Regions from separate parts of the Blautia aquisgranensis genome, predicted to be linked through region 2. Evidence: riboswitches for the same ligand, from Rfam matches in the RefSeq annotation. Region 2 holds a riboswitch; each other region holds the start of a gene.
The links. A riboswitch is a leader RNA that binds a small molecule or an ion and turns the genes downstream of it on or off. The one in region 2 is predicted to bind cyclic di-GMP.
Positions count from the first base shown of each region.

Region 1: another riboswitch for cyclic di-GMP. It lies ahead of WMO28_RS02015 (diguanylate cyclase domain-containing protein); the one in region 2 lies ahead of WMO28_RS09540 (substrate-binding periplasmic protein).
Region 3: another riboswitch for cyclic di-GMP. It lies ahead of WMO28_RS03295 (response regulator); the one in region 2 lies ahead of WMO28_RS09540 (substrate-binding periplasmic protein).

Region 1 is NZ_JBBMEJ010000002.1:3,604-6,889, reverse strand. Features, by position in the region: gene WMO28_RS02020 (HD domain-containing phosphohydrolase) at 1-435, shown strand, start outside; gene WMO28_RS02015 (diguanylate cyclase domain-containing protein) at 526-1,962, opposite strand; cyclic di-GMP riboswitch class I at 2,196-2,271, opposite strand; gene WMO28_RS17150 (transporter substrate-binding domain-containing protein) at 2,570-3,076, shown strand; gene WMO28_RS17145 (transporter substrate-binding domain-containing protein) at 3,033-3,286, shown strand, end outside.
Region 2 is NZ_JBBMEJ010000010.1:50,822-54,107, reverse strand. Features, by position in the region: gene WMO28_RS09545 (phosphoketolase family protein) at 1-823, opposite strand, end outside; cyclic di-GMP riboswitch class I at 1,399-1,474, shown strand; partial or broken gene WMO28_RS09540 (substrate-binding periplasmic protein) at 1,554-2,368, shown strand; gene WMO28_RS09535 (ATP-binding protein) at 2,352-3,286, shown strand, end outside.
Region 3 is NZ_JBBMEJ010000002.1:302,243-305,528, reverse strand. Features, by position in the region: gene WMO28_RS03295 (response regulator) at 1-1,134, opposite strand, end outside; cyclic di-GMP riboswitch class I at 1,247-1,352, opposite strand; gene WMO28_RS03290 (hypothetical protein) at 1,885-2,187, opposite strand; gene WMO28_RS03285 (hypothetical protein) at 2,275-2,811, opposite strand; gene WMO28_RS03280 (hydratase) at 2,989-3,286, opposite strand, start outside.

The DNA.
Region 1 (3,286 bases), on a different contig from region 2:
GTAGGCAAAGATCTTAATCTGATCGCAGATTCACTCCGTCAGAGTGGCAGCTATCATGGTGCACTTGATCTGAATTACCGTGATTTTGCCCGACACTATGAATATCTCAGTCAGCTTATGATCCGCAGTCAATGCCACTGCTATCTTGTAATGGTTACTATGACAACTGCCTCAGGTACATTGCCTGATATTGAAGCGATCGAACAGGCTCTGGAATATATGGAACAGTCAATCCGCCAGAAAATCCGGCGGGTAGATATCTGTACGCGTTACAGTTCCATGCAGTATCTCATTATATTATTTGAGCCTATTGAAACAAAAATTCCAAATATTATGGAACGTATTTTCCTTCAATATTATCGCCTGTGCACAGATCATGATTTTCGTCCAACTTATGAATACATATCCATGAGCGAAAAGGCTCCAAAGCAGTAATCTTGAGGATACTTTTTCAGATACAGAAAAAGCCGGAAGGCGAATGTTTCACGTGAAACAATTTCACCTTCCGGCTCTTTTATTCTGCTCTTACCGTTTTCTTCTTTCTTTTCCGGAGCAAGTATAATATTTCTCTTTTGCCTGATACATTCTGATATCTGCTTCTCTGGAGATTTCCTCAAGCGATCTCCATTCTTTTTCCTTCGAATATACATATCCGCTTGATATCGTAATAGAATTCACCAGTTCTCCCTTCCAGTCACTTACCGTTTTTTCAAACGTTTCCCGAATTTCCTTCAGCTTATCCTCATTTACAAAAATAATGCTTACAAATTCATCTCCGCCGGTCCGGTAAACCTTTCCATATTTTCCGAAACACTGCCGCATACATTCTGCCGCTCCCTGAATCAGTTCGTCCCCGGCTGCATGTCCCTGCGTATCATTCACACATTTCATCCCATTTACATCCATCGCTGCGTAAACAAACTCGGATCTTATGGACATTTTTTTAATATCCTTTTCATAAACTCTTCGATTCAGGCACTGAGTAAGCTCATCTATATTAGATTTTACCACTTTCACAAACATGTAAATAATCCAGACTGCCGCCAGAAGAAGATATACACCAACGATCACCAGCGCGATCATATTCATCTCACGATTCATTTCTGTTGAACAGACAACACCCACTGCATAGTCTCCTACTATCCGGAAGGTGCATCGGTACTTCACGCCATCGGTCCAGTTTACCTCTGTAAACAACGTATCTTCGTCATCACCCTGTTTAATGATTCCAAGATCATCCAGTTTTTTCCCTATTTCCGAAGAATCTGTCGCTCCGTATATCTCACCAGTTTTCTTTTCTGCCACATATATGCGGATTCCCTCATATGCCGGCATATTATCAATGAGCGCCGGTATCTCATTCTGCTTCAGTTCTTTCATCAGACGCACCGGTTTAATACCAACCTGAACCATATATGAGCCTGTTTCATCCCAGGTCATTGCATACATCATCTCTTTACCCTCCGATGTATTCGGCGTAATGTCCTGGCACATGGTAAGCTTCTTGTCTGTCAGCATTGGTTTAAAATAAGATATCTGTTCTCCAGAGTCAAAGCTGAATCCATAATATCTTGGTATTGTTCCGCCATATATAGTTCCCGTCGAATCAAAAAGATGAATTTCATCTACATCCATCAGCTTTGCGATTTTTTTCAGCTCAGAGGCTCTTTCACCCGCCTCCGGCTTTGCATTGAGAATATAGGCAACCGCCTTCGCACGGATAATATAATCGCTTTTCAGATCTTCGACCATATCTTTCTCCGATTCCTCATTCTTCTCGATCACGTTGACAACACGATCCAGCAAAACCTCTGATGTTTTCGAAATATTACGGTTATTGATCATATTAAGGATCTCCGTTTGAATCAACAATGCCACAAGAATAATCCCAACTGCAAGAAGAATAACTTTAACGACCCTGTTCAGTTTTCTTTTTTTATTATATTTTCCTTTCTTTCGCATCTCTGCTCCCTGCCAGCCTGTGTTCTTCCATATTATAGCATCACATATAACAAAGGAATTCCTGTTATGGATTTCCATGCTTAATGTAATACTTTCCTGAAGTGCTATATTCAGTTAAGCTACTGTAAGCAAAAAATACATGCACTATGGTAGTATCTCTTTTTTACTATAGTGCATGCTCGTATTATAAACTCAGTCAGTGAAATCTTCTCTCTCTAAATATCCACTTAACATTCTGCAACTGGCTGCCATTTTACAGGCCCTATAGCTTTGCGTCGCAATCTTTCGACTGCTTTGCCTTTTATTCTCTATTTTTCAAAGACTATTATAGCTCATTGTAACCTGTCTTTTCAATAAAAGTTTACATTGTTCACAAAAGAGACCCAGAAAAAGACAATTCCCTTAACTGTTCCCGGTCTGCCTCCGGCACCAGTTAACCCTCTCAGTCACAGTGATATTAATTTCCTGCTTCAATAGACGTTCGCATTATTCACAAAAAATCTCGCTATAATCATTTACTGTTCAGCAATATTCCCCCACACCTCTCCCACAACTCCTTGTGAATATAGGCAATTAAGGTTATAATCAAACAAAGGCGTCATCAATTATGTTAAAAAAGCCAAAAGCAACAAAACACATGTTTCACTATAAATTTCTGATCGTATCCTGCAGTGTCTGCCTGCTGCCCCCTCTCTTAAGCGGCTGCGGCACATCTTCCGCCGATATCTCCCAGGAAACCAGCAAACTTCCGGTTATCACGATCGGCTGTGATACCTACTCTCCGTTCTCCTATCTGGATGTAGACGGAAATATCACAGGCATCGACGTCGAACTCGCTGATGAAGCATTCGGAAGAATGGGATATCAGCCCGAATTTCAGATCATCAACTGGGAAGAAAAGAAAGACCTGGTAGATACCGGTGCGATTGATTGTATCTGGAGTTCTTTCACCATGGATGGCTGTGAAACCGAGTATAACTGGGCAGGTCCATATATGCAGAGCCACCAGGTAGTCGCAGTCAATCCTGACAGCGATATCCATACCTTATCCGATCTCAAAGACAAAATCAGTGCAGTCCACCACAAAACCGGAAGATATCATTCGTTCTCATAACGGTACCCTGCCTGAATTAAAAAAAGTGAGCTCTGTTCAGAAAAGAGAGCTTATCTTTATCCTGACCAGCAAAGACTATGTGGATGCCCTGGCAGCCCATGATACCTCCGTTGAGCAGTTTATGTCCGAAAGCGGTCTGAACTTCCGCATTCTGGACGAACCACTCCTTACAGTAGGACTTGGAGTTGCTTTCAGTGTAAATGATACCCG
Region 2 (3,286 bases):
CACGTGCGTTCTTCTGGATTGCTTTGATCTCTTCGATAACAGTGTCCATGGTCTCGGCCATCTTTTTGTGCATGGTCATCGGATCGTCGCCTTCAATGAAGTATGGCTTCCATCCACAGCCCTTGAAGAAGCACTCAAGCTCCTCATGGGAAAGACGTGCAAAGATTGTCGGATTGCTGATCTTATATCCGTTTAAGTGAAGAATCGGAAGTACAGCACCATCTGTGATCGGGTTCAGGAACTTGTTGGACTGCCAGGATGTTGCAAGTGGGCCAGTTTCAGCTTCACCGTCACCGACAACAGTTGTTGCGATCAGGTCAGGATTATCGAATACGGCACCAAATGCGTGTGCGATGGAATATCCAAGCTCACCGCCCTCGTTGATGGAACCAGGTGTTTCCGGTGCACAGTGACTCGGAACTCCGCATGGGAAGGAGAACTGCTTGAACATTTTCTTCATACCTTCTTCATCCTGGCTGATGTTCGGATATACCTCGCTGTAGGAGCCCTCCAGATAAGTGTTTGCGATCATGAAGTTTCCGCCATGTCCAGGACCGGAAAGAAGAATCATATCCAGATCATAACGTTTGATGACACGGTTGCAGTGTGCATAAACAAAGTTCTGTCCAGGTACGGTTCCCCAGTGTCCAACGATTTTTTTCTTGATCTGGTCCATAGTCAGTGGCTCTTTCAGCAGCGGATTATCAAGAAGATAAAGCTGTCCGGCGGACAGGTAGTTGGCAGCACGCCAGTAAGCATCGATCTTGTCAAGCATTTCCTGATTCAAAGGCTGCTTTTCCAGACATAATTTGTTGTCTTCCATTTTCTTACCTCTTTCTTTTGTCATTACTCATAAATGGTTGAATGGTTGTTGATAAGATGATTTTTGTTATTTTTTTAACCAGGAATATCCTATCATAACGAAAATATTCCGTAAAATAGCAATATTGCATTGTAATTATAACTTTTTGATATGGATAATCTTAAAAAAATATGGATTACCATAAAAACAGCAGGTTTCTGAGTCGAAAATTGAAGATGTTATTAATGAGAAGTTTTATCTAATTGTTTCACACCAGAAAAAGTGCTATACCAAAAATATTCTTGAATAACGTAAAATGGAATCATAAAAGAAAAGGGAGAGATGACTTATGTTAATGTCCGGTATTTTGGGAGAACAGAAATTTTATATGATTTAAAAATGTGATAGTTTGAACATGAAAGAAAGATAAAGATACTTTTGCTGAATTATAAGGGATGGAGGTGAAGATGGTCAGAACAAACAAGATAATAAATGAAGGATTACCTGAAAGCGTTAAGACGGTGAGGTTTTTCTTGTGTACAATAGAGTATTAGGGTATAATAAAATCAGCTTTTTGCACACGTTAAAAGTTATAATACGGAAATCGGCAAACCAGATGAAAGTCTGGGACGCAAAGCTACAGGGCCTGTAAAATGGCAGCCAGTTGCATAAAACGAGGTGCACTGTCTGCTTGGCAGTGTTTTTTTTGAGTTAAAAACAACTTAAATTATCAACAGGAGATAGAAGGAAAATGAAAGGAAAAAGAGTGATTGCAGGCATTCTGCTTGTGGGAATTTTAGCAGTCACCCTGACAGGGTGTAAAAACACAGGGAGCGGTAAAAAAGAAACAGAAAAGCCTGTTATTACCCTCGGCAGTGATAACTATCCACCATACAATTATCTGAATGAGGATGGTGTACCAACGGGAATAGATGTAGAACTGGCTACAGAAGCATTCAAAAGAATGGGATATCAGGTGGATGTTGTCCAGATTGACTGGGAGGAGAAAAAAGAACTGGTGGAGAGCGGAGAGATTGACTGTATCATGGGCTGCTTTTCCATGGAAGGACGCCTTGACGATTACCGCTGGCAGGACCATACATAGCAAGCCGTCAGGTGGTTGCTGTAAATGAGAACAGTGATATCTATAAACTGAGTGACCTGGCGGGAAAGAACCTGGCTGTCCAGTCCACAACCAAACCAGAAGGTATCTTTCTGAAGCGGACAGATGAAAGAATCCCAAAACTGGGAAATCTGATCAGCCTGGGACACAGGGAGCTGATCTATACATTTCTGGGAAAAGGATATGTGGATGCAGTCGCCGCACATGAGGAATCTGTTGTCCAGTATATGAAGGATTATGATACAAGTTTCCGTATTCTGGAAGAACCTTTGATGATCACCGGAATAGGTGTTGCTTTTGCAAAAGATGATGACAGGGGAATCTGTGAGCAGATGAGCCAGACTCTGGAAGAAATGCGTCAGGATGGCACATCCCTGAAAATCATTGAAAAATATCTGGATGCTCCCCAGAAGTATCTGGAGGTGGATGATCTTGGATATTAAGAGAAAGAAAAAAGAAAAACGAAACCAGCTATTCGGTGGTCTGATTGGAATCTGTGTGGCTGTAGTTTTTCTGTTTTATTTCTTTCATGCGGAGAAAGCGGAAGCAGAGAAAAGAATGGTAGAGATTGTAAATTATGTCAAAGTGCAGTGTTCCACCTACACCCATTATAATGAATCTTCGGAATCCAAAAGTCTTCTCCGTGCCATTGAAAGTGCCCGACAGATGAGTACAAATATTAACATGGAAATGGAAAACGGCGGCCAGCTAAGCGAGGATTTTCTGAAAGAAAATCTGCAGACTCTCTGGGTGGATGGCATCCTTGTGCTGGATACAGAAGGAAAGACAGACTGTGAATACAGCACGGACGAGTCTCTGGCTAATGAGATTACGGAGTATCTGCAAAAAGAAATTATCATGGATTTTGCCGGATATGAAGAAAGATCTTATTCGGAACGGTTTACCAGGGGAGATGGATCCTTTATTGACATTGCAGCCTGCGCCAGAAAAGATGCACCGGGTATTGTTGCAATCTACTATTACACATCTCCTGAATTTGCCAGAAACTATACACTGACGATACAGGGGCTTTTAAACGGTTATAGTATCCAGAAAGATGGAACGATTATTGTTGCAGACAAAGGAACCGTAGTTGCCAGCAATGATGAGAAACTGCTGGGACAGAATACAGCCAACAACGAGGTTGTTCAGGCAATGAAAAAACATACAGACAGTCAGCATATTTTTCATTTGAAGAATGGAGGAACCGGATGTTACGGAATCATGCTGAAGCAGCGGGATTATTATATCTATGCATATCTTCCAGATACGGAAGTGTTTCATGATCTTCCATTAAGCGTGATAAGCGTTATTTTTCTTTATTTTCTGGTGTTCAGTGTATTCTGGTTCTGGGCATACAG
Region 3 (3,286 bases), on a different contig from region 2:
GCCGCGTATGATCACATTACGGACCCATCGTTCTTCTCCATTCAGAGTGATACGGCACTCCAAAGCCAATTCGGTTTCCAGACCCTTCAGCCTTTCTGCAATATAACCACGGTCGTAAAAAGAGGATACCGCCTTCTTATCTTTCTCCACAACATAGGAATCCACAAAATGCCGGATCAGTTCATCCCATGTATGACTCTGTTCAAAGACTGTCATCAGGGATGTTTCAACCTTAAAGGTATCAAAAGTATTCGCTTCCAGATTCACATAATACTCGCACAGATCTGCTTTCGTAAAAGCCCGGTGGAAAGCAGCAGATTTTTGTGCCTGCATGATTTCTTTTTTCTCCCCATCAATGTTAATAAAAATCCCGGCAATCCTGCTGGCAGAACCATCCAGACGGCGTATTACTTCTGCCGATGCCCGAAACCACTGGTATTGATTATCCTTCATTCTCATACGATACTCTACCTGGTATTTTATCTGGTTCGTCTTATCCTTAATTGCCGCCTGAAGCTGCACCATTACTCTTTCTTTATCCTGTGGATGCAGAAGATCTGACCAGGATTCCAGTTTATTCGGAAAGTCCAAAGTGTCATGATAGCCAAGCATTTTTCGGAATTCATGACTCCAGTTTGCATTCACAATCTCACTGTTTTCGTCACAGTCAAAATACCAGAAGCCGGAACAGATAGCCTCATTGAGCAGTGCCAGATTTACATGATCCCAGTTGACCTGTACGGACATAACCCAGATCTGTCTGCCCGCCTCATCTGTCGCATCTTCTTTATAAAGCCGTACATTATTCACTGTACCGTCTGCTGTAAGGATCTGTGATTCCCCTGCTCCGTGAAGCTGCAAAAAACGATCTCGATCCAGTATATCTTCCTCGCCATAAAAGAAATTTTTCAATGAGCCGTTTGTCTGCTTCATAAAAGAGTCGAATGTATATCCTGTACTATGTAACAGCAGATTGCTCACAGATAAAACAGACAGGTTTTGGTCATAATATCCTGTCATTATGCCTACCCCGCCATTATTTTCCAGTGTTTTCTGTACTGCCTGTGACATGGCCTGTGTCTGTCCCGGTACAGTCTCACTTAAAGAATATATTTTGTCTTCATAATTTCCCATTTTATAAAAATCCTCACTCTGTTTCATGCTTCGTTATCCTGCTTTTATCTATATACAGAGAACCCGTCCCTGCCAGTTTTCTTATCCATTTTTGCATACAAAAAAGGACACCTTCTAAAACCTGCCAGCGTCCCTACTATATTTCTTTAACATCACACTGATTTTAGCCCCTTCTGGCTTTGCGTCCCTGCCTTTCAGCAGGTTTGCCTTGAAATAATTTCCATTTTTATCAAAAATAAAATACCATGAAGTTTTTCATACGTCAATAATGTTGGATAGAAAATCCGTGTATTTTGCGTATGTCAGGTTGCATTGTCAGGGATTAGGATGAATTTTGGCTATTTTGCACATTGATATTATTATCTGTTATACATATAGTAATATTAACAGGACTCCCCGCACCTCTCAACGATGTGCCCCAGGGGAGATATTTTTTTATATGAAGATATTATTGAAGAAATAATATAAAGTGGAGTTCTGGTTTAGGGAATTCCATTTTTATTGCTTGTATTTGCTTTGTTATTAGCGTACTTTGCTCCCATATGATATCCTGTTTTTTTCACATATTGCATTTCTCCCTTCTGAAGTTCTCTTTTCAGTTACATGACTATACCAGAAGTCGGGGAAATAGCAATTCAGCAGATGTACCGAAAATGCGTGGAGGAGATTGGGGATAGTAGATAATAGGGAAAATTAGGATAAAAGAAAAGTCATGGCTCTGCCATGACCTTTCAATTTATATTTGCTGTCTTATTCAGCAGAAATACCTGCCAGTTTTACATTTACGTTATAAGTTGCCGGGTCTTCTGCTGCTGCATTATTGACACAATCAGCATCGGTACCTTCCATCCAGATATAAACACGCATTTTTACGCCATCATACCCTACGGAAGAAGCAATTTTTTGTGTGCCAGATGAAACTTCATAGTTCTTTCCAACCTTCGTGGCTATCCAGTTTTGACTATTCTGATCGGTATAAGTAGTAGCATAAATATATGGATAAGTCACTGCTACTGGTTTTAATTTTCCGTCTGTCTTCGTGCAATCCAGCACATCCCCTTCTTTTCCTCTTGCAGTATTGTAATCTGCCTCCGGATTTTTTTTATTGCTTATGGCAAAAATATATTCACCCTGAGCCGGCTAGTCTCTTCCTGTTCTGTGTACCACAAAACCTGCACGGATTGCTGATGATATGGGATTCTTCTCGTCGCTGTCCTCAAAACCGATATCCGCTATGTATATATCTGTAGAATTTCCATTTGTTCTCAGAAACAGACTGGTCTTATAGTAATCACTATAGTCTCCTTTCCCAAAAAGGCTGGCCACCAGATTGCTCTGATTCTCTGTTCCGTTGGTAAAACCCAGGACTTTCTGGAATCCTCCGCTGATCCGGTTGGTTGATACAGGATTCAGTCTCCCCGAAAAGCTGTCCAGCACAGCGGCTGATCCATATGTTCCACTGTATGAATTACTGATCTGCAGATTGACACCTGCGCCCGCTGCCATACGGACTTTTGTTGTATGACGGCTTGTATTATATACATACCATGCATATGTTGCTGAAATCACTGCAAGCAATGCAATAAGGAGTGCCACTGTGCCTGTAGTAAGTCTGCCTTTCAGTTTTTTCCTGCTGGATATATCTGATTTATTTACTTCATCAGAAATAATAGGCACCTCCATTTCTCTATATTCGTCAAGGTGTACTTTTTTATTACACTTTTATAGAATATAATATCATATTCATGTATTTTCAGCAATTCATCATTAACACTGTTTTTTTCTTTTATATCACTGAAACAAAAAGCAGACCGGAGCCTGAAATGCCTGCCGGTCTGCAAAATATATCATATTTTATTTACGATTATAATTGATGAGACAGCCTTTCAGAATGATTTCTCTCTCATCATCTGTCAGTTCTCCAAGTGTAACGTCGAATTCTTTCAGTGTATCGCCGTCAACTGTATAACCTTTGATCACATCTGCTTTCTCTTCTACTGCCTTGCGGATTCCCGGGAAGAACAGATAATCGCCGTTCTTGAACGGAAGCTCACCGGACGGGATCAGGAATGGAAGCATTCCCCAGTTGATCAGATTGGAACGGTATCTCTTGGTTGCATATTCATTTGCAATGTTTGCCCAGCCGCCGAGT